3 regions of the Arthrobacter sp. SAFR-023 genome follow, and region 2 is predicted to be linked to each of the others. Evidence: riboswitches for the same ligand, from Rfam matches in the RefSeq annotation. Region 2 holds a riboswitch; each other region holds the start of a gene.
The links. A riboswitch is a leader RNA that binds a small molecule or an ion and turns the genes downstream of it on or off. The one in region 2 is predicted to bind S-adenosylmethionine.
Positions count from the first base shown of each region.

Region 1 (6,975 bases), on a different contig from region 2:
CGGATCCGGTGTCCCAAGTTCCGGCAGTCCGGCCAGCAAATCCCCCAGCGCCGTACGCGCACTGTCAACCAGTACCGCCGCCGGCAGTTGACCGGCCAGCAGTTCCGACAGCCGCGCCACGACGGCGCCGGTTCCTGCCCCGAGCTCCCGGATTTCCGCCTCCCGCAGGTCGGTGCCCTGCGCCTCCGCCAACAGGTAGGAGGCCGTCAACGCCTCGATGGTGAGGAGTTTGGCGGCAGCCTCCACCGAGCGCTGCAGCTGCTGGAGTGCCAGCGGGGCCAGCGTGGAGTGGTCTTCCACGTCCGCGGACAGGGTAGGGGCTCCGAGCGTGGCAGGTGCCGCGAGGAATTTCAGCTCCGCCAGCAGGCCAGCGGCCGAGTACCAGAGCAGTCCCGGCAGGTCCTCGGACGCGAGTGGCGTGCCGGCCCGGGCCGCCTCGAGGTTGAGCTGCCGGATCAGGCGCTGCGGCGGATAGAGCTTGGCGATCCGCCGCTCGCCGCTGATTCCAACGTGCGCCAACCCCAGCCGCAGCGCCTCGAAGGCCAGGGCGAGCTGCATTGGCTGGAAGTTTCCGCCGGACACCATGCGGCCCGAGGCCACGTCCGCGAGCGGGTTGTCGCCCCGGCCGTTGAGTTCCACCTCGAGCGCCTCGGCTAGCGCGGCCACCTGGGCCCGGAACGCACCGTGCGTCTGCGGCGCCGCGCGGAAGGACAGGGCGTCCTGGACCGACACCTGCCGCCGCGGGTCCTCCAGCCAGCCGCCGCGCACCAGGCGCCGGACATTGGCCGCCGAGACGCGCTGGCCGTCAACCGCCTTGGCCGACTGCACGGCCGGCGAAAAGGGGCTGAGATTCCCGCCGCCGTCGTACCTTGCGGTGGCCTCAAGCGAGAGCGCCAGCGCGGTGTCCGCCAAATCGGCGAGCCACCGGATGCGGCGGAGTTCCAGCACGCCGGCACCGATCGAATACGAGTTGGCGCTGACCAGTGCCAGGGCCTCGCCCGGCGCAAGGACCAGCGGGTCCAGCCCGGCAGCGGCGAGCGCCGCCGCGCCGTCCAGCAGGCCGCCGTCGGGAGCAAGCGCCTGCCCCTCGCCGATGGCGACGGCGGCAACCGCCGCCAGCTGGGTGAGGTCGGACGAGCCGACGGACCCGTCGCGCGGAACGGCCGGCACCACGCCCCTGTTGAGCAGTTCGGCATAAAAGCGGGCAGTTTCCGGGCGCACCCCCGAGCCACCCCGCGTGAATCCGATGAGCCTGGCCAGGATCAGGGCCCGGACATGATCCCGGTCCAGCAGCGCGCCGACGCCGCTGTGATGGTAGCGCACCACCTGCAGCTGGAAGTCGAGAATGGATGCCTGCTCCACGGCAGTGTCGCGGCCGGAGCCGAGCAGCGTGTTCAGGCCGTAGACCCGGTGACCGGAATCGATGGCCGCCTGCACCACCTCGCGGGACAGGCCCACGAGATCGAGGGCGTCGGCGCTGAGGACCACCTCCACTGCGGAATCGGCCGCCGCGGCAGCCACGTCGTCGGCACGGAGGTGGGCCGTTCCGATAAGGAATGTGCCGCGCCGGACGCCGGACACCAGTCCGCCACGTCCCCCGCGCCCATCCATAGAACCCGGCCCCGCCACTGCACCAGCCCTGGCCATGGCGTTAGAAGTCCAGCAGGTTCCGGCGGAAGCCGCCATCGCCATAGCTTGTCCGCAACAGACCCCGACGGCGAAGCACCGGCGCCAGCCTGTCCAGCACGCCGTGAACGGTGGCCGGGTCCACGAAGCCGGAGAAGAGGAACCCGTCGCCGCCGACTGCAGCCCCGGTTTCCTCGAGGTGGTCGGCGATTTCCTCGGCGGTGCCGATGATGCTGTCGCCGGCGCCGCCGCTCCGTGCCTGCAGGATCTGCCGCAGCGTGGAACCCGGGGGCGCGGCCTTGGAGAAGTGCTCCAGGGTGCCCTGGTTGCTGTTGGTGCTGAGCTCGGGGAGGGGCGCGTCGAGGTCGAACTGCTTGAAGTCGATAACGGACAGGTAGGAGATCGAGTTGAGCTGGCTGTCGATGTCCCGCTGCGTGAGCTCCCGGCGCGCCGCCCGCAGCTCCTCCGCTTCAGCCTTGGAGCCGGTCACGGTGGGTTTGAGGACGAACAGCACCTTGACGTCGTCAGGATTACGGCCGGCCGCGGCTGCCTCGGCGCGGATGGAGTCCCGGTACGCCTTCATGCCGTCGGCGCCGCGGGCCAGGGCGATCGCAACATCGGCGTTCGCACCGGCGAAGGCCTTGCCCCGCGGTGATGCCCCGGCCTGAACGAGCACCGGCTCCTCCGGCAGCGGGGCCGTGTTTAGCGGTCCCCGGACCTTGAAAAACTCCCCCTCGTGGTGGATCGGCCGGACCTTGGTGTGGTCCGCAAAGATTCCCGCCCGGGTGTCCTCCCGGATGGCGTCCGGTTCCCAGCTGCGCCAGAGCTTGCGCACGACGTCCACGAACTCCTCGGCCTTCTCGTAGCGGAGGTCATGCTCGATCTGCTGGTCCAGTCCGTAGTTCTGCGCGGCAAGGTCGCTACCGGAGGTCACCACGTTCCAGCCCAGCTGCCCGTTGGAGAAGTGCTGCAGCGTGGCCAGCAGCCGGGCGGCCGTGAACGGCGGGTAGAAGGAGGCGCTGATGGTGGGCACAATGCCGAGGTGTTCCGTGGCGGAGAGCAGATACGGCACCAGGGCCAGCGGATCGTGCTTCGGCGCGAAGGACGCCTGAGCCAGCGAGACCTCCGCACTCCCGCCGTAAGTGTCCGGAACGGTGAGGGAGTCCTCGATGATGAACAGGTCCAGCCCCGCCCGCTCAAACTCGCGGACTGCATGCTGGTAGGGGGCGGGCTTCCTCCAGTCGTAGCCGATTCCGTAGCCGGGCGTCCCCCAGCCCTGGACCCCGAAGCCATGGCCCACAAACCATCCAAAGTGCAGCATGGGAGTCACTGTATTCGGAGTCGAATCATTCACTGCGGCCTGGTTTCATCCGGCGTTACGGCGGTTCATCTCCCGTCATTATCCTCCCGTTGCGGTTTGATGCGTTACGGAAGATGACGGCGGCGGCGGTGCGCCCCGCCGTCGTCAGTGTTACGTTTTTGGGGAGTAATGAGTACCGGTATTAAGCCCTGACTGGCCGGTCGGCAACCCTCCTTCTCCGGCGGGGTGCCTCAGGTGAATACTCGGCATATCGACCACTTCGAGCTGCAAGCGTGAGAAAAGGAGATCCGTCGTGTCAGACGCCCCCGCCGTTGCAACACTGCCATCCCAGCAGGATAAACCCGAGGAGAAGCTGTCCTACCGCCTGATCACGGGGCCGGACGACCGAGCGTTCTGTGAGCGCATCTCGGCTGCCCTGGCTGAGGGCTACGTGCTGCACGGCAGCCCTGCCGCCACCTTCAACGGCACCGGCGTCATCGTGGCCCAGGCCCTCATCCTGCCAGCCGCCATCGCCAGTGCAGATGCCGCCGTCGCCACCGCCGTTGACCGGCTGGACTCTGACGAGGACCTCGCCGAAGAAGCCTACGAGGGCCACGCATGAGCTACGCCGGAGACCTCACCCCGCAGGACGCCTGGGCCAAGCTCGAAGAGGGCGCCATCCTGGTGGATGTGCGCACCGAGGGTGAATGGGCGCACATCGGCGTCCCGGAAACTGTATCCGCGAACAGCCAGCGCAACGATCCCCTGTTTATCCAATGGACTTTTCCCGGCGGCATTCCCAACTCCGACTTCGTCGAACAGCTGAAGCAGCAGGCGCCGGAGGACAAGAGCGTGGAGCTGCTTTTCCTGTGCCGCTCCGGCCAGCGCTCCATCGGCGCGGCAATCGCTGCCACCCAGGCGGGTTTCACCTCCTACAACGTGCTCGAAGGCTTCGAGGGCGAACCTGACCGCTACGGTGAGCGCACCGTGAACGGCTGGAAGAACCGCGGCCTGCCGACGAACCTGGGAAAGAACTAAATTGACCTTTAATCACGACGCCGCCGGCTGGAGCCCCGACACCCAGGCCGTGCGCGGCGGGCTTGACCGCACCAATTTCCAAGAGACCACCGAACCCGTTTTCCTCAACTCCGGGTTCGTCTACGAGTCCGCCGCAGCCGCGGAGCGCGCCTTCACCGGCGAGGACGAACGCTTCGTCTACTCGCGCTACGGCAACCCGTCCGTGGCCACCTTCCAGGAACGGCTCCGCCTGCTCGAAGGCACCGAGGCGTGCTTTGCGACGGCGTCCGGAATGTCCGCCGTGTTCACCGCCTTGGGCGCCCTGCTCGGGGCCGGGGACCGCGTGGTCGCCAGCCGTTCCCTGTTCGGCTCCTGCTTCGTGATCCTCAACGAAATCCTGCCGCGCTGGGGCGTGGAGACGGTCTTCGTGGACGGTCCGGACCTCGAGCAGTGGCGGGCTGCCCTCTCGGTGCCCACCGCAGCCGTCTTCTTCGAATCCCCGTCCAATCCCATGCAGGAAATCGTGGACATCGCGGCGGTCAGCGAACTCGCCCACGCCGCCGGCGCCAAGGTTGTGGCGGACAACGTCTTCGCCACCCCGCTGCTGCAGCGCTGCGGAGACCTCGGCGCGGACGTGGTGGTCTACTCCGGCACGAAGCACATCGACGGCCAGGGCCGGGTGATGGGCGGAGCCATCCTGGGCACCAAGGAATTCATCGACGGCCCGGTCAAGCAGCTCATGCGCCACACCGGCCCGGCCCTCTCCTCATTCAACGCCTGGGTCCTCACCAAGGGCCTGGAGACCATGGCGCTGCGCGTGAACCACTCGTCCGCCACGGCGCTGCGCCTGGCCGAATGGCTCGAGGCCCAGCCCGCCGTCAACTGGGTGAAGTACCCGCTGCTCAAGTCGCACCCGCAGTACGAACTGGCGGCCAAGCAGATGAAGGCCGGCGGCACCGTCCTCACGCTGGAGCTTGCGACGGCGGCCGGCCAGTCGGGCAAGGAGGCCGCCTTCGCGCTGCTGGACGCCCTGAAGATCATCGACATCTCCAACAACCTGGGCGACGCCAAGTCGCTGATCACCCACCCCGCCACCACGACGCACCGGGCCATGGGACCGGAAGGACGTGCCGCGATCGGGCTCAGCGATGGAGTGGTGCGGCTGTCCGTCGGCCTGGAGGACGCGGATGACCTTGTCGCGGACCTGGAGCAGGCACTCAAGCAGATCTGACCTCCTTAAATCCTGTTCTTCCGGGCCGGCTGTTTCTTACTTCCCATGGCCGGCTGTGAACCTCGGTTGCGCTGCACGTCCCTTCATTTCCGGCGTCCTTGAGAACGCGGGTGCGGCACGGTTTAGTGGGTGGACCAGCAGGGTTTACCCAGGGTTTACACAGATGGTCTTGTTAGGCTCCGTGTGCACTGGGCAGACTCTAATAACACCGATGAACCGATCAATCCCTGTCGGTTCAGCACCCCACCCAAGGACAGACGCAGTGATGCGTTCGGGGCCGCGGCCGCGAAGACGCTGCGTGCAGCCTCCCTGACCGGAAGGACCGCCATGGCCGGAGTATTCGAAGTTTTTGTTGACGCAGAGTCCCAGTTCCGGTTCCGGCTGAAGGCCCCCGATGGATCGGTACTGGCTATCTCCGCACCCTTCGAGGACAAGCGCGCGGCCGCGGCCGGCATCGCCGACGTACGCGAATGCGCCGGGACCGGGCTCATCACGGACCTCTCGACTGCGGCAGCTCCGGCGACCAAGTCTGCCCCGGTGACAGAGTCCGCTCCGGTTCAGCCGGCCGTATCGGCCCCCGCGCCTTCGCCTACCCAGGTTCTCCCGGCACGGCCCGACCACCGCAGGCAGGGATTCGGCAAGAAGCGTACGTCCTCGGAGGCTCCCGGTTCGCCGCTGTGCAGGCCGGCGGCACCTGCCGAGCCGGCCCGGTGGACAGGGGCGGCGTGACCGCCGCAACTGCTCCTCAGTAACTGGCGGACGTAATGAAGTGCCATGCAGACTCTCCCGGATAGAGCCATAAGGCCGCCCTGAACTCGTACGACGCCGTCACGGCTCGAGTATCGCACGACGTAACAGGCAGCTGATCGGTTTACTTAGGTAAGCCTTAACTCATATCCTCTTCCGGTGACCACGCAGCTTGATTTCGCGCGGGTGCCCTTCGCCGCCGATCTGGCGGGTTACGGGGACAGGCCCGCCGTTCTTACCGACAATTCCACTCTCACCTACCGGGACCTGGCCCGCAGGGTTGATGCCCTCGCCCTCCGGCTGGGAACGCAGCGGCGCCTCGTGGCGCTGGCCGCAGCGAACGACGTCGACTCCCTGGTGGCGTATCTCGCCGCCCTGGTCGGCGGCCACCCGCTGATCCTGCTGCCGGAGGACAAGCCGGCGGCACTCGAGTCCCTGGTGGCCGCCTATGACCCCGACGTCGTGCTGCGCTCAGCTGGCGGAGAGACGGTGTTTGAGGAGCGCAGGCCCGGAACCAGGCACGAACTCCATCCGGACCTCGCGCTGCTGCTCAGCACGTCCGGTTCCACGGGTTCGCCGAAGCTGGTGCGCCTGTCCGCCGCCAATCTGCAGGCCAATGCCGAGTCGATTGCCGAGTACCTGAGCATCGGCCCGGCAGACCGCGCCGCGACCACCCTGCCGATGTCCTACTGCTACGGGCTGTCCGTAATCAACAGCCACCTGCTTCGCGGTGCGGGCCTGGTGCTCACAAACCTTTCCGTTGTTGACCCGTGCTTCTGGGAGCTTTTCCGAACCGGCGGGGCAACGTCGTTCGCGGCGGTGCCGTACACCTTCGAGCTGCTGGAGCGGGTGGGCTTTGCCGAGATGACCTTGGCCGGCCTGCGGTATGTCACGCAGGCGGGAGGCCGGCTCGCCCCCGAGCGCGTGCAGGGCTACGCCGAGCTCGGCCGCCGGAAGGGGTGGGAACTGTTCGTCATGTACGGCCAGACGGAAGCGACCGCGCGGATGGCCTACCTTCCGCCCGCGCTGGCCGCCGAGCACCCAGGCGCCATCG
Region 1 covers NZ_JBQCMF010000013.1:114,245-121,219, forward strand. Annotated here, with positions in the region: gene ACTHQX_RS15000 (aromatic amino acid ammonia-lyase) at 1-1,611, opposite strand, end outside; gene ACTHQX_RS15005 (NtaA/DmoA family FMN-dependent monooxygenase) at 1,652-2,947, opposite strand; SAM riboswitch class IV at 3,112-3,226, shown strand; gene ACTHQX_RS15010 (DUF1737 domain-containing protein) at 3,240-3,548, shown strand; gene ACTHQX_RS15015 (rhodanese-like domain-containing protein) at 3,545-3,964, shown strand; gene ACTHQX_RS15020 (O-succinylhomoserine sulfhydrylase) at 3,966-5,174, shown strand; gene ACTHQX_RS15025 (DUF1508 domain-containing protein) at 5,502-5,903, shown strand; gene ACTHQX_RS15030 (AMP-binding protein) at 6,081-6,975, shown strand, end outside.
Region 1: another riboswitch for S-adenosylmethionine. It lies ahead of ACTHQX_RS15010 (DUF1737 domain-containing protein); the one in region 2 lies ahead of ACTHQX_RS00985 (aminotransferase class V-fold PLP-dependent enzyme).

Region 2 (6,975 bases):
TGATGACCAGCGTAGCCCACGGCAGGTCTCCGGGCTGGTCCGGGAACAGCAGTCCCAGCACGTACCGGAGTTCCGTGCCCAGTAGGCCGCCGGCGGCCACGGCGGTCCAGGCCCGCCAGCCGTAACCGGAACCCGCCATGGGGCCGGCGCCGGTGCTGCCGGCCAGGGGAGACCCCACCAGTGCCTACAGGCCGGCCATGCGGCAGCCGGGATGTGCGGAGTCGCTGTGGATCCAGAGCGCAGAGGCGACTTCGTCGGCGAGGTCAACGTCGCGGCTGGTCCCGGGGGAACCGATGCGGACAACCAGCGCGCCGCCGAAAGGCTTGCGGCCGCGCACCTCGACGTCGGCGTCGAGGCTGATCTTCTCTGCTGCGAGGTAGCGCAGCAGCTCCGGGTTCTCGTCGCTGATCCGGGTGATCCTGCCGGTGTGGCCGTCGTCGAGCTCGATCATCCGGTGGGCGGACGGCATCCGGACGGAACCGTCGGCCGAGGGGATGGGATCGCCGTGGGGGTCCCTGGACGGGTTGCCCAGCCGGGCTGCCAGCCTCTCAATGAACGTGTCCGAGACCGCATGTTCCAGCTGCTCGGCCTCATCGTGGACTTCGTCCCAGCTGTACCCGAGGTCCTTGACCAGGTACGTCTCAATGAGCCGGTGCCGCCGGACCATGGAGAGGGCCAGCCTGACTCCCTGGGGCGTGAGCGTAATGGCGCTGTACGGCTTGTGCAGGACCAGCCCCTGGTCCTTGAGCTTGCGCACCATCTCGGAGACCGAGGAGTTGGCCACGCCGAGGCGCTGTGCAAGCTGGGTGGAGGTGATGGGCTTGTCCTGCCATTCCGTGAAGGAATAGATGACCTTAACGTAGTCCTCGATTGAGGAGGAGGGCGTACTGGTCTTCACAGCTTCAAGCCTACCTGCTGCCACCGGGGCGTTACGCCCTGACAGCCCGCCAGGTCTGGGTGAGGTAGGGGAGCTGCAGCAGTTCGCCGTCGGCATGCCCGAGGTGTTCGTGCAGGTACCAGGTCAGGTTGTGGGTCACCTTGGCTCGGGTGGCGTCGTTGGCCCTGAGGTAATAGCTGCGGGACTTGGCCAGTTCCAGGATGTCGTCAGGGGTGACGGGATCCTCCCACCGCGTCAGGTGGCTTTCCAGGGACGTGAATTCGGGGCCGATTTTGGGGCGGAAGTCGGGTTTGTGGACGTCGCCCGCGTGCATGATGCGGGACAACCGGTGTACCCAAGGAACGGATGTGTCCAGCTGGTTCCAGATGAGGCCCAGCACCCCGTGCGGCTTGAGGATCCGGGAAATCTCGGTGCTGGCCAGCAGCGGGTCGCACCAGTGCCATGCCTGGGCAACGCTGACGACGTCGAACGCCGCCTCGGGCAGTCCGGTTGCCTCGGCGGTCCCTTCCAGAGCCTGCACCGCGGGGTAGGCACTGTTTCCAAAGACACGGCTGAGCTGCTCCAGCATGTCCACGGAAGGATCCACCGCGCTGACGCTCAGCCCGCGTTCCACCAGCAGTGCCGTGAATTTGCCGGTTCCGGCGCCGATGTCTGCGGCCGTGCGGGCCCCCGCCGGAATGAGCCAGTCCGCGGAATCAGCAGGGTAGCCGGGACGGACGCGGTGGTAGTGCTCGCCGCCGTCCTGGAAGCTCTGCCCGAGCTCCTGCCGGCGTGCGTGATGAAGTTTGGGACCGCCCCGTGCCACGCACAGTCTCCTTAGCCCGACGTCGAAAATTACCTTTCGAATTTACCGTACGGAGACAGCTGCCGTAGCAGTCCGGGGCGGCGCCTTAGTCCGGGGCGGCGCTTAGTCCTGCGCGCAGGGTGCGGCGCCCGCGGTGCCGGGGGTGTTGGGTGCCCACTCCGGGTAGGTGCGGGTGTCGTTCGCCGGGACCCAGCGTCCGGCGTCCACCACGTAGTCCCAGCCGAGGCCGGAGCGGCGGAGTTCCTCGATGCCGGCGAGCAGTCGCTGGGCGTCCTCGAGCCGTGAGCCCACGCCGAAGCTGGCGCGCAGGGATCCGGACGGCAGGCCGAGGCGCTTCAGCAGCGGGTGCGCGCAGAAGCGGCCATCGCGCAGGCCCACGCCGTGTTCGGCCGACAGGTAGGCGGCCACCAGGCCGGCGTCGTAGCCCTCCACGGAGAAGTTGACAACACCGATGGCGTCGTCCGGGTCGCTGTCGGCGAAGATCTGGTGGACAGTGACACCGTCGATCTTGCCCAGCCCCTCGACGAGGAAGGACCGGATGGCCGCCTCATGGGCGTGCCAGCCCTGCGGATCCAGGGCAGCGATGACCTGGGTTGCCCGGGCCAGGGTGGCTGCGCCGAGCACGTTGGGTGAGCCGCCCTCGTGGCGGGCGGGGCCGGTGGCCCAGCTGACGCCGTCGAGCCTGGCCTCGCTCACGGCGCCGCCGCCGGCGAGGTGGGGAGTGCCGGCGTCGAGCCAGTCGGGGCGGCCGATCAGGACGCCGGCCCCGAAGGGGGCGTAGAGCTTGTGGCCGGAGAAGGCGAGGTAGTCGACGTCGTCCGCGGCGATGTTGACGCGGCGGTGCGGCGCGAGCTGCGCGGCGTCCACCACGATCCGGGCGCCGTATTCATGGGCAAGGGCAGCGAGGCGCCGGATGGGAAGGATTTCGCCGGTGACGTTGGAGGCGCCGGTCACGGCGAGGAGGCTGACATCGCCGTGCTCCAGTTCGGCGCGCAGGCTGCCGATGGTGGCTTCCAGCGTCTCCGAGGCCACGACGCTGCGGTGCGGCACGCCCTGCCACGGCAGCAGGTTGGCGTGGTGCTCGATGTCCAGGTACAGCACCTCGCCGGTGTGGTGGTGGTCCTGCACGGGAAGGCAGCCGGCCAGCAGGTTGAGGGAGTCGGTGGTGTTCCGGGTGAAGATGACGGCGTCATCGGCGCGGCCGCCCACAAACTCCCGCACGATGTCCCGCGCGTTCTCGTACACGGACGTGCTGATCTGCGAGGCATAGCCTGCACCGCGGTGGACGCTCGCGTAGTACGGCAGGATCTCGTTGAGGTATGCAGAAACCACAGACAGCGCAGGGGCGGAAGCGCCGTAGTCGAGGTTGGCGTAGCGGACATGTCCGCCCTGGATCAGCGGAGCCTGTATTTCTGCGCCGGTGACGGCTGCCAGGGGACGGCCTGCGGCGGCGAACCGGCCGTCCAGCAGGGCCGCGTCCGCGGCAGAAGACTCGGTGGAAGAAATGGTTGCAGTCGTCATGGGACCTCACTGAGAAAGGACCCCGTGTGACGGGGATCCGCGCTTGCCGGGTCCGTTCCGGATCGGCCTGGTCGTCACCCGGGGCACCCCACCGCGAATGGAGGGTTGCCGGCCAGCAAACCGGGGTTTAGCGCTGGCACTCGTGACCTGTTACGAGACTAGGACATCCGGACGGGCGATGAAAAAGCCGGTCCGGAATGTTAAGCGGATTATTACGTAGCCCGGATATCGGGCCTGTGGCCGAATAAACGACGGCGGCCGCCCACGGAAGGGGGCGGCCGCCGTCGTAATATTCAGCACAAGAGGCGCAGGGCGCGGCAGGACAAAAACTAGAGCAAATCGTCCAGCTGCGGGTTCAGGCGCTTCAGGACTTCCGAGTGCAGGATCGAGTTGGTCGCCAGCGCATTGCCGCCGAACGGGCCGTCCGTGCCTTCGAGGGACGTGAAACGGCCGCCTGCCTCGGTCACGATCGGCACCAGCGCCGCCATGTCGTACAGGTTCAGCTCAGGTTCGCAGGCGATGTCCACGGCCCCTTCGGCCACCATGCAGTAGGACCAGAAATCGCCAAAGGCCCGGGTGCGCCAAACTTCCTCAGTGAGCTGGAGGAACTCATCGAGGTTTCCGCGGTCTTTCCAGCCGCCGAGGCTGGAGTAGGACAGTGACGCGTCGGCAAGGCTGGACACATTGGATACCTTGAGCCTCGTGGCGGCCGCGAGGGAACGGCCCGAGTAGGCGCCGGCGCCCTTTGCCGCCCACCAGCGCTTGCCCAGCGCAGGGGCGCTGACCACGCCCACGACCGGTTCGCCTTCGTCGACGAGGGCGATCAGCGTGGCCCACACCGGCACGCCGCGGACAAAGTTCTTGGTGCCGTCGATGGGGTCGATGATCCAGCGGCGGGAACCGTGGCCGGAACTTCCGAACTCCTCACCGAGGACGGCGTCACGGGGACGGGAACGGGACAGCTGGCCGCGGATGGACTCCTCGGCGGCCTTGTCCGCATCGGTGACCGGCGTCAGATCTGGCTTCGTCTCGATCTTGAGGTCCAGCGCTTTGAACCGGCTCATGGTCTGGTCGTCCACGGAATCGGCCAGCACATGGGCCAGACGCAGGTCATCGTTGTACGTTGAAGCGGGTTGGGTCATGGTTCCAAACTACCCTCAAAGGCCCGGCGGGGCGGGGAGGCAGCCGCCGGGCTGCGCCGCGGGAGGCTAGCCGACGCTGCCGAGTTCCTTGGTTTCCTGAGCCTCCATGCGCGGGTCGGTGCCCAGCAGGCGGCGCAGGGACGCGAGCCTGGCTGCTCCGGTTGGGCCGGCATGCCCGGCCGCTACCCATGCATCGACGCCGCAGTTGACGGCGGTGGCGTCGTGCTTGCAGCCGCGTTCGCAGGCCTCGGTGCCCGGCTCAAGGTCGGGGAAGGAGTGCAGGATGCGGTCCGGGTCGACGTGGGCCAGCCCGAAGGAGCGGATGCCCGGCGTGTCGATGATCCAGCTTCCCGCCGGGGCGTCAGCGAGCTTGAGGGCAAGGGCCGACGACGACGTGTGCCGTCCGCGGCCCGTCACGGCGTTGACGCCGCCGGTGGCACGTTCGGCGCCTGTCAGGGCGTTGACCATGGTGGATTTTCCGACGCCGGAATGGCCCAGCATCACGGTCACCTTGCCGTCCAGGTGGGCGCGGAGCTCGGACACGGCGGCAACGTCGAGCCGGGCGGAGAGGCCGTCGTCGGACCGGGCGTCGATGCCGCCGGCCTCGGAATCGGCGGTGCGGCTGATAATGACCGGAAAGTCGAGGTGGCGATAGTTGTCCAGCAGCCCGGTGGGGTCCTTGACGTCCGCCTTGGTGACCAGCAGCAGCGGTTCGATCCCGGCGTCGTAGGCTGCCACCAGGGCGCGGTCAATGAACCCGGTGCGGGGTTCCGGGTTGGCCGCAGCGACTACCACCACCAGCTGGTCCGCGTTGGCAACAACAGCCCGCTCCACGGGATCGGTGTCATCGGCGCTGCGGCGCAGCAGGGTTTTGCGGTCCTGGATTTTCACGAGCCGGGCAAGCGTGTCCGGCTCACCGGACACATCACCCACGAGGGACACGAAGTCTCCGGCCACCACGGGGGAGCGGCGGAGTTCCCGGGCGCGGGCGGCGATGACCGTCCGCTCGTTGCCCGAATCCTCGCCTACGACAGCTGTGTACCGCCCCCGGTCAACGGTGATGATCCGTCCGGTCACGGCGTCCTCGTGGCTGGGGCGGTCCTTCGTCCGGGGCCGGGAACCCTTCTTGTTCGGCCGGATCCGGACGTCGGATTCGTCCCAGGAATCAGTGCTGCGTGCCACCGGGGGTCCCTGCGGTGTTGGCGCCTGCCGTCGCTGCGCCTGCCGTGTCTGCGCCTGCGCTGTTGCCGCCTGCGCCACCACGCTGTCCGAGCATCTCCGCCCAGAGCTTGGGGAAGTCCGGCATGGTTTTGGACGTTGTGGCGATGTCCTGCACTTCCACACCCCTGACCGCCAGCCCGAGGATGGCCCCCGCGGTGGCCATCCGGTGGTCGGCGTAGCTGTGCACGACGCCGGCGCGGAGCTCCGCGGGCCGGATGATGAGTCCGTCCTCTGTTTCCTCGGCGTCGCCGCCGAGGCGGTTGATCTCGGTGACGAGCGCGGCGAGCCGGTCCGTCTCGTGTCCGCGGAGGTGGGCGATGCCGCTCAGCCGGGAGGGTCCGGAGGCCAGTGCACACAGTGCGGCGACGGTGGGGGCGAGCTCGCTGGTTTCGGCGAAGTCGGCCCCCTTGATTTCGCTGCCGCCGGTGACCGTCAGGGTGCCGTCCTGCAGGTTCACCGTTGCCCCCATGTCGGTGAGGATGCTGCGCCACATGTCGCCCACCTGTGTGGTGGGCTCCGGCCAGTCCGGAATCCGTACAGTGCCGCCCGTCGCCAGGGCAGCGGCCAGGAACGGGCCGGCGTTGGACAGGTCCTGCTCGATGCGCTGGTCGAACGCACGGACGGGGCCGGGGCTGACTATCCAGTGGTTCGGCGTGGAGTCATCCACCACCACGCCCGCGCCGCGCAGCACGGCAATGGTCATGTTGATATGGTCCAGGCTGGGTACGGTGCTGCCGGCGTGTTGAAGGTGCAGGCCGTCCGCGAAGCGTGCCCCCACCAGCAGCAGGGCGGAGACGAACTGCGAGGACGCGCTGGCGTCAATGACGAGGTGGCCGCCGCGGACCTGCCCCGTGCCTTCGACGCGGAACGGCAGCGAAGCGGGCATGCCGCCGTCGTCGCCGCTGACGGCCACGCCCAGGCCTGCCAGTGCCTCGATGATGGTCCCCATCGGCCGGGCCCGGGCGTGGGGGTCGCCGTCGAAAACGGTGGAACCGCTGCGGAGCGCCGCCAGCGGCGGAACAAACCTCATGACGGTTCCGGCCAGGCCGCAGTCGATGGCGACGTCGGCACCGCCGGAGTTGGCCGGAATCGGCGTCACCTCCAGGTCCGGGCCGAAGGCGCCGTCGCCCGGCACTTCCCGGATGTCCGCGCCCAGCTGGCGCAGGGCTTCGATCATCAGCGCTGAGTCGCGGGAGTGCAGCGGCGCCCGGAGCCGGGACGGCCCGTCGGCCAGCGCGGCGAGCACCAGGTACCTGTTGGTCAGCGACTTTGAGCCCGGCACGCGGACGGTGGCGTCAACCGGCTGCTCCGCAAACGGCGCGGGCCAGTGCGGAGCTGCGCCGGAGGTCTCAGCGGACGCGCCCATGGGTGAAGCCGTCATTCCTGCT
Region 2 covers NZ_JBQCMF010000001.1:205,541-212,515, reverse strand. Annotated here, with positions in the region: gene ACTHQX_RS01000 (fluoride efflux transporter FluC) at 1-178, opposite strand, end outside; gene ACTHQX_RS00995 (metal-dependent transcriptional regulator) at 185-898, opposite strand; gene ACTHQX_RS00990 (class I SAM-dependent methyltransferase) at 930-1,703, opposite strand; gene ACTHQX_RS00985 (aminotransferase class V-fold PLP-dependent enzyme) at 1,806-3,224, opposite strand; SAM riboswitch class IV at 3,259-3,372, opposite strand; gene hisN (histidinol-phosphatase) at 3,554-4,366, opposite strand; gene rsgA (ribosome small subunit-dependent GTPase A) at 4,433-5,548, opposite strand; gene aroA (3-phosphoshikimate 1-carboxyvinyltransferase) at 5,532-6,968, opposite strand; gene ACTHQX_RS00965 (DoxX family protein) at 6,975-6,975, opposite strand, start outside.

Region 3 (6,975 bases), on a different contig from region 2:
TCCACCAGCAGCGTGCGGGTGTCAGCATGGCCGAGGACGCCGTCCTCGCCCAGGTAGACCGCGCGGGCGTGCTCACCCTTGGGCAGCATGGTGAACACCACGTCGGCGCCGGCTACGGCCTCGGCAATGCTGCCGGCCGGCTTCACGCCGGCTTCCTCGGCCGCGGCGAGCGCCGCGGGGTTGAGGTCGAAGCCGCGGACATCGTGCCCGGCCTTCGCCAGGTTAGCGGACATGAAACCGCCCATGTTTCCGAGGCCGATCCAACCGATTACTGCCATTTTGCAAGCTCCTTTGCTTTGGATCCGGCCGTGCGGGCCGGAAGGTCTGTGTCCACCATCACACCCTGCTAGAGTGCAATCAAGGGGAAAAATTACAGACGGTATGTGCACCGATGCACACCGATGCACACTGATGAAAGGCTTGCCGTGGACCAGAGGCGGCTTCCCAGCCCGGACGACCTGCTGATCCTGCTGACAGTGGCGCGCCTGGGCAGGTTCAACGCGGTGGCGGAAACGCTGGGCACCACCCACACCACGATCTCCCGCCGGATCCTCGCCCTGGACAGGCAGCTGGGCGGGCGAACTCTCGAACGTAGCCCCCACGGCTGGGAACTGACCCAGCTCGGCGCGTCGGCAGTGGAGGCGGCGGAGGCCATCGAGAGCACGCTCGGATCGCTCTCCGGCCTGATCAGCCAGGACCAAAGCGCCCTGTCAGGGCTGGTGCGCGTGGCGACGACGGACGGCGTCGGAGCCGTGTTGGTCACGCCCGCGCTGGTGCGGCTGCAGCAGCAGAACCCGCAGCTGAACATCGAGATGCTGAGCGCCACGCGGAAGGTCAGCCAGAACAGATCCGGCGTGGACCTGGAGATCGTGGTGGGCCGGACCGACGTCAGCAACGCCCAGACCATCTTCCTGAGCAACTATTACCTGCGCCTCTACGCCAGCCCCGGCTACGCCGCGGAGCACGGTCTGCCGGAAACGCTCGACGACGTCGGGCAGCACGGCTTTGTCTCTTACGTTGAGTCTGCGCTCCAGGTGGCGGAGCTGGGGCACCGCTGGTCCTCACAGCTGCCCATGCCCTCTTCGAGCTTCCAGGCCACGAGTGTGTTCGCCCAGATGGAGGCAGTGCGGCAGGGCGCAGGCATCGGGCTGCTGCCGAACTTCATGGTGGCGGGGCAGCCGGGCTTCGTTCCGGTGCTCGCCGATGACTTCGAGCGCCAGCTCCCCATCTGGGCGGTGGCACGGCCGGAATCCCTCCGCTCGGCCGCGGTGCAGGCGGTCGTTGCGTCACTCAAGGAGGAAGTGAAGGCACGGGCAGGAGTGCTGGCGGGCTGACGCGGGCGCCGGCACCCCTGCCGTCAGGCCTCGGCGCAGTTCAGGAGCCCCGTCAGGCCTGGAACAGGCGCCGTACCACCTGCCCTGATGCCAGTGCGTCCAGCCCCTCATTGATCTCGGTGAGCGGCCTGGTGTCGGTGTGCAGCAGCTCCACCGGCAGCCTGCCCTCGCGCCAGTAACCCAGGTAGAGCGGGATGTCCCGTCCGGGAACGGCGTCGCCCATGTAGGATCCGAGGAGCCGTTTGCCGGCTCCCGCGAACTGCAGCGCCGGCACCGTCAGCTCAGCCGAAGGATGGGGCAGGCCGACCGAAACCACAGCTCCGCCCCGCGTCACGTGCCCGAGGCAGGCGGCGATCACGCCGGCCGAGCCAACCGCTTCGATGGCGACGTCGACGCCGTCGCCGGCGGCCTCCTTGATGAGCCCGGCCGCGTCGTCGGGCGTCCCCACCGCCGTGGCGCCGCAGTCGAGGGCGAGCTGGTGCTTGCCCGGGTTGGGATCGATGGAGATCACGCTGCCGGCCCCGGCGAGGGAGGCGGCCATGACAGCGGAAAGGCCTACCGCCCCGAGCCCAAAGACGGCCACCGATTGGCCGGCCGTGACAGCGGCCGTATTCAGCACCGCCCCCATGCCGGTGAGCACAGCGCAACCGAACATCGCCGCGACGGTGTCCGGGACGTCGTCGTCAATCACCACCACCGATTCCCGGGCCACCACGGCGTAGTCGGCGAAGGCCGAGACGCCCAGGTGGTGGTTGATCCGCTCCCCCGACGGCGTCCGCAGCAGGGCATCGCCGTGCAGCAGATCGCCGGAGTTGTTGACCTCCGCCGCCCGGTGGCAGAGCGCAGGTCGGCCGGCGCGGCACGCACGGCAGTCCCCGCAGCTCGGGACGAAGACCAGCACCACGTGGTCTCCGGCCGACACGTCAGAGACTCCGGCGCCGACGGACACGACGCGCCCCACCGCCTCGTGGCCCAGCGCCATGGGAAGGGGCCGGACCCGCGAACCGTCCACCACGGAAAGGTCGGAATGGCACAGGCTTGAGTAGGTGATGGCAACGCCCAGCTCACCGGCGCGCGGTTCCGGCCGATCCAGCTCCTGCACCACCAGGGGCCGGGCGTCCGTGTAGCTGGGCTGCTGCGGTGCAGTATCGGCCTTGGCGACGGTTGAGTAGAGGACTGCTGCTTTCATGGAAATCCTTGGTGTCGGTGAACGGGCAGCTGCCCGGCCCCGCATGGGGGTCCGGGCAGCTGCTGGTTACTGGGTGGGGAACCGGTCTACTTCTTGCTCGCCGCGAGCAGGTCGGCAGTGCCCTGGGCGTCGGCCGCGTCCACGTCGTGGAGCGAGACGCCACGGGTCTCCTTCAGGAAGAACACGGCGACGGCGGTGATGGCGCAGGCGATGAGCAGGTAGATGGCCACCGGAACGGAGGACTTGTAGGTGGAAAGGAGCGATGCGGCGATGATCGGGGCCAGCGAACCGGCGACGATGGAGGTCACCTGGTAGCCCAGGGAGACGCCGGAGTAACGCATCCGGGTGGGGAACATTTCGGCCATGATCGCCGGCTGGCCGGCGTACATGAGCGCGTGGAACAGCAGGCCGATCATGATGGACGCCAGGATAATCATGTCGTTCCCGGTGTCCATCATCGGGAAGGCGAAGAAGCCCCAGGTGGCGCCCAGGATTGCGCCGGCCATGTAGACGGGCTTGCGGCCGAAGCGGTCCGACAGCTTGCCCACCAGCGGAACGGCAACGAAGTGCACGGCGTGGGCCACCAGCAGCAGCAGCAGGATCCGCGTCGTGTCGGCCTGGACCACGGTCTTGAGGTAGGTGATGGAGAACGTCACCACGAGGTAGTAGAGGATGTTTTCCGCAAAGCGCAGGCCCATGGCGGTGAAGACGCCACGCGGGTAGCGCTTGAAGACCTCGGCAACGCCGTAGCCCTTGTGCCCGGCCTCGACCTCTTTGCGGGCTTCGAGGAAGATCGGGGCGTCATTGACCTTGGTGCGGATGTAGTAGCCGATCAGGACGATCACCGCGGAGAGCCAGAACGCTACGCGCCAGCCCCAGCCAAGGAAGGCTTCCTGGGTCAGCGTCGAGGACAGGATGAACAGCACCGCCGTGGCGAGCAGGTTGCCCATGGGTACGGCCGACTGCGGCCAGCTGGCCCAGAAGCCGCGGGACTTGCTGGGGCTGTGCTCGGCGACGAGGAGAACCGCGCCGCCCCATTCGCCGCCGACGGCGAAGCCCTGCGCGAACCGCAGGAACACCAGGAGTGCGGGCGCCCAGTAACCGATCTGCTGGAACGTCGGCAGGCAGCCCATCAGGAAGGTGGAGACGCCCACCAGGATGATGCTCAGCTGCAGCAGCTGCTTGCGGCCGAACTTGTCCCCGAAGTGGCCGAAGACGATGCCGCCGATCGGGCGGGCAACGAATCCGACGGCGTACGTGAGGAAGGCGGCGATGATGCCGTCCAGCTCGGTGCCGGCGTTGGGGAAGAAGGTCTTGCCGAAGACCAGGGTGGCAGCCGAAGCGTAGAGGAAGAACTCATACCACTCCACGACGGTGCCGGCCATGGATGCCGTGACAACTTTCTTGAGGCCTGAGGCCTTGACGTCGGTTTCCTCTACACGCCTTGCGGCGGAGCTTTCCGTACTCATTGCAAACTCCTTCGGCGTCTTCCTCGACGCCACGGGGACCGGTCGATGGCGACGGGTGTGTGATGCACACCACGAACGCCGGATTCAACGAGTATGGTCTGCCGATGAAGCAAGCTCAACGCCAAATAGTGCAGGGCCCATCTGCATTTATGCACACAAGCTGCGTTGGCGTTGTCACGGCACGGCCGGCCCCGGCCGCGTGGAGCGGGCCTGAGGTCAGTTGAGGAGGTGCGCCCTGAGCTGGGCGTTCAGCTGGCCGATCTCCGTGAGGAAGCCGTCGTGGCCGATCGGGGAATCGATCATATGGACATCCACTGTTCCAGGCAGGGACTCGGCCAGTTCCTGCGACTGGGCGGGAAAGTACAGACGGTCCGACTCCACGGCGGCCACGAAGAAGTCGGCGGTGGTCCGGGCGAGGGTCTCCTTGAGCGTTCCCCGCCCGCGGGTGACGTCGTGGCTCATGAGCGCTTCCGTCAGGGCGATGTAGCTGTTGGCGTCGAAGCGCCGGACCAGTTTGTTGCCCTGGTGGTCGAGGTAGCTCTCCACCTGGTAACGGCCGCGGCCCGCCAGGGCATCGGCCTGCAGCGGCTGTTCAGCGGCCTGGGCGTTCCTGCCGAACCGGAAATCGAGTTCGTAGGCAGACCGGTATGTGATGTGGGCAATCCGCCGAGCGAGCGCCAGGCCATCCGCGGGTTCCGGTCCGCCGTAGTAGTCGCCGCCGTTGAAGTGGCGGTCCTGCCGAATGGCAAGCGTCTGTGCCTGCGCGAACGCGATCTGTTCGGCCGTGCTCCTGGCACCGACGGAGATGACACCGCAGCGCCGCACCCGTCCCGGGAAAGTTACTGCCCATTCGAGGGCGCGCGCCCCGCCCATGGAGCCGCCCACCACAGCATGCCAGCTGCTGATGCCGAGCCGGTCAGCCAGCCGCGCCTCGGCCGCCGTGGAATCCCTCAGCGTCACCAGCGGAAAGCGTGAACCCCAGGGCTTGCCGTCCGGAGCTGTCGACGACGGCCCGGTGGACCCGTAACAGCCACCGAGGATGTTAATGGAAATGACGAAGAACCTGTCGGTGTCCGCCGGCGCACCGGGCCCGGCGAGCTGTTCCCACCAGCCCTCTTCAGTTCCCGCGCCGCCCCGGGTCACGTGCGTGTCCCCGGTGAGGGCATGCTGAACGAGGATGGCGTTGGAGCCGTCCTCGTTGAGCGTTCCCCAGGTTTCGTAGGCCAGGGTCACGTCCGGCAGGAATCCCCCGGCCTCGAGTTCCAGGCTGCCGACGTTGACGTATTGGACAGTGCCGTTGGGGACGGTGCAGTTGGGAACAGTGCCATTGGGGACGGTGCCATTCGGAACAGTGCTGCTCCCAGCCGTGCCTTGCGGAGCCTTGCCGTTCGGTACTACGGCGGCGGGTACATCAGTGCTGACAGAAATCGTCATAGGTAAACCTCTTCTACGCGCTTGCCCGCCGGCAGCTGTCCGGCAGGCCAGGTCTTCACCCGGGGCACCCCACCGCGGAAGGAGGGTTGCCGGCCAGCAAGCCGGGGCTGTCGCTGGCACTCATGACCTGTTGCCCAGTTTACGAAACAGGCGGACATCTGCGCTAAGAATGTGACGGCTGTGTGACTCCCGGCCCCTCACGGGCCGGAAGCCACACCGGTAGCACGCGAAGTCAGGCGCCCTTTGCCGCGCGGAATCCGGCGTCGAGGTCGGCCAGGATGTCATCGATGTGCTCCAGGCCCACCGACAGCCGGACCAGGCCGGGGGCAACCCCCGCCACGGCCTGCTGCTCCGGCGTGAGCTGGCTGTGCGTGGTCGACGCCGGGTGGATGACGAGGGAGCGGACGTCACCAATGTTTGCCACATGGGAGTGCAGTTCCAGGGCATCCACGAAGCGCTTTCCGGCCTCGGCGCCGCCGGCCAGCGTAAAGGCCACCACCGCGCCGGTGCCCTTGGGCCCGTACTTCAGGCCGCGCTCGTACCAGGGGCTGGACGGCAGCCCGGCGTAGGCCACGGACTCCACGTCGTCCCGGGCTTCCAGCCAGCCGGCCACGGCTGCCGCGTTGGCCACGTGGCGCTCCACCCGAAGGCTCAGGGTTTCCAGGCTCTGCGCGATGAGGAAGGCATTGAACGGGGACACCGCGGAGCCCAGGTCGCGGAGCAGCTGGACGCGGGCCTTGAGGATGTAGGACAGGTTGGCTCCCAGGGCGCCGCCTGCGCCAAGGTCCCGGGCATAAACCAGCCCGTTGTAGGTGGGGTCCGGCGTATTGAAGCCGGGGAAACGCACCTGGTCCTTGCCGAAGTCGAAGTTGCCTGAATCCACGATGACGCCGGCAATGGCGGCACCGTGACCGCCGAGGTATTTGGTGGCCGAGTGCACCACGATGTCCGCACCCCACTCGAGCGGGCGGATGAGGTAGGGCGTGGACAGGGTGTTGTCCACGATCAGCGGCACGCCGGCCTCGTGCGCTGTCCGGGCAACGCCTTCGATGTCCAGCACGTCCTGCCGGGGGTTCGACACCACCTCGGCAAAGAAGAGCTTGGTGTTCGGCCGCACGGCGTCGCGCCACTGCTCCAGGTTGTCCGGGTCTGCCACGAAGGTGACGGAGACTCCGAACTTCTTCAGGGTGTGTGCCAGCAGGTTGTAGGTGCCGCCGTAGAGGCTGGGGCTGGCAACAATGTGGTCACCGGCCTCGGCGATGTTAAGGATGGCGTACGTTTCGGCGGCCTGGCCGGAGCTCAGGAGCAGTGCCGCAAGCCCTCCTTCCAGACTGGCGATGCGCTGTTCAACGGCATCCTGGGTAGGGTTGCCGATCCGGGTGTAGATAGGTGCGATCTCGGCCAGCGCAAAGCGGTCCGCTGCACTTTCGGCGCTGGGGAAGACGAACGACGTCGTCTGGTAGATCGGCAGTGCCCGGGCGCCGGTGGCGCCGTCCGGCGCCTGGCCGGCATGGATCTGGCGGGTTTCGAATGACCATGCGTTGGACAT
Region 3 covers NZ_JBQCMF010000002.1:174,504-181,478, forward strand. Annotated here, with positions in the region: gene mmsB (3-hydroxyisobutyrate dehydrogenase) at 1-278, opposite strand, end outside; gene ACTHQX_RS03050 (LysR family transcriptional regulator) at 402-1,334, shown strand; gene ACTHQX_RS03055 (alcohol dehydrogenase catalytic domain-containing protein) at 1,387-2,523, opposite strand; gene ACTHQX_RS03060 (MFS transporter) at 2,610-3,992, opposite strand; gene metX (homoserine O-acetyltransferase MetX) at 4,209-5,426, opposite strand; SAM riboswitch class IV at 5,439-5,554, opposite strand; gene ACTHQX_RS03070 (bifunctional o-acetylhomoserine/o-acetylserine sulfhydrylase) at 5,659-6,975, opposite strand.
Region 3: another riboswitch for S-adenosylmethionine. It lies ahead of metX (homoserine O-acetyltransferase MetX); the one in region 2 lies ahead of ACTHQX_RS00985 (aminotransferase class V-fold PLP-dependent enzyme).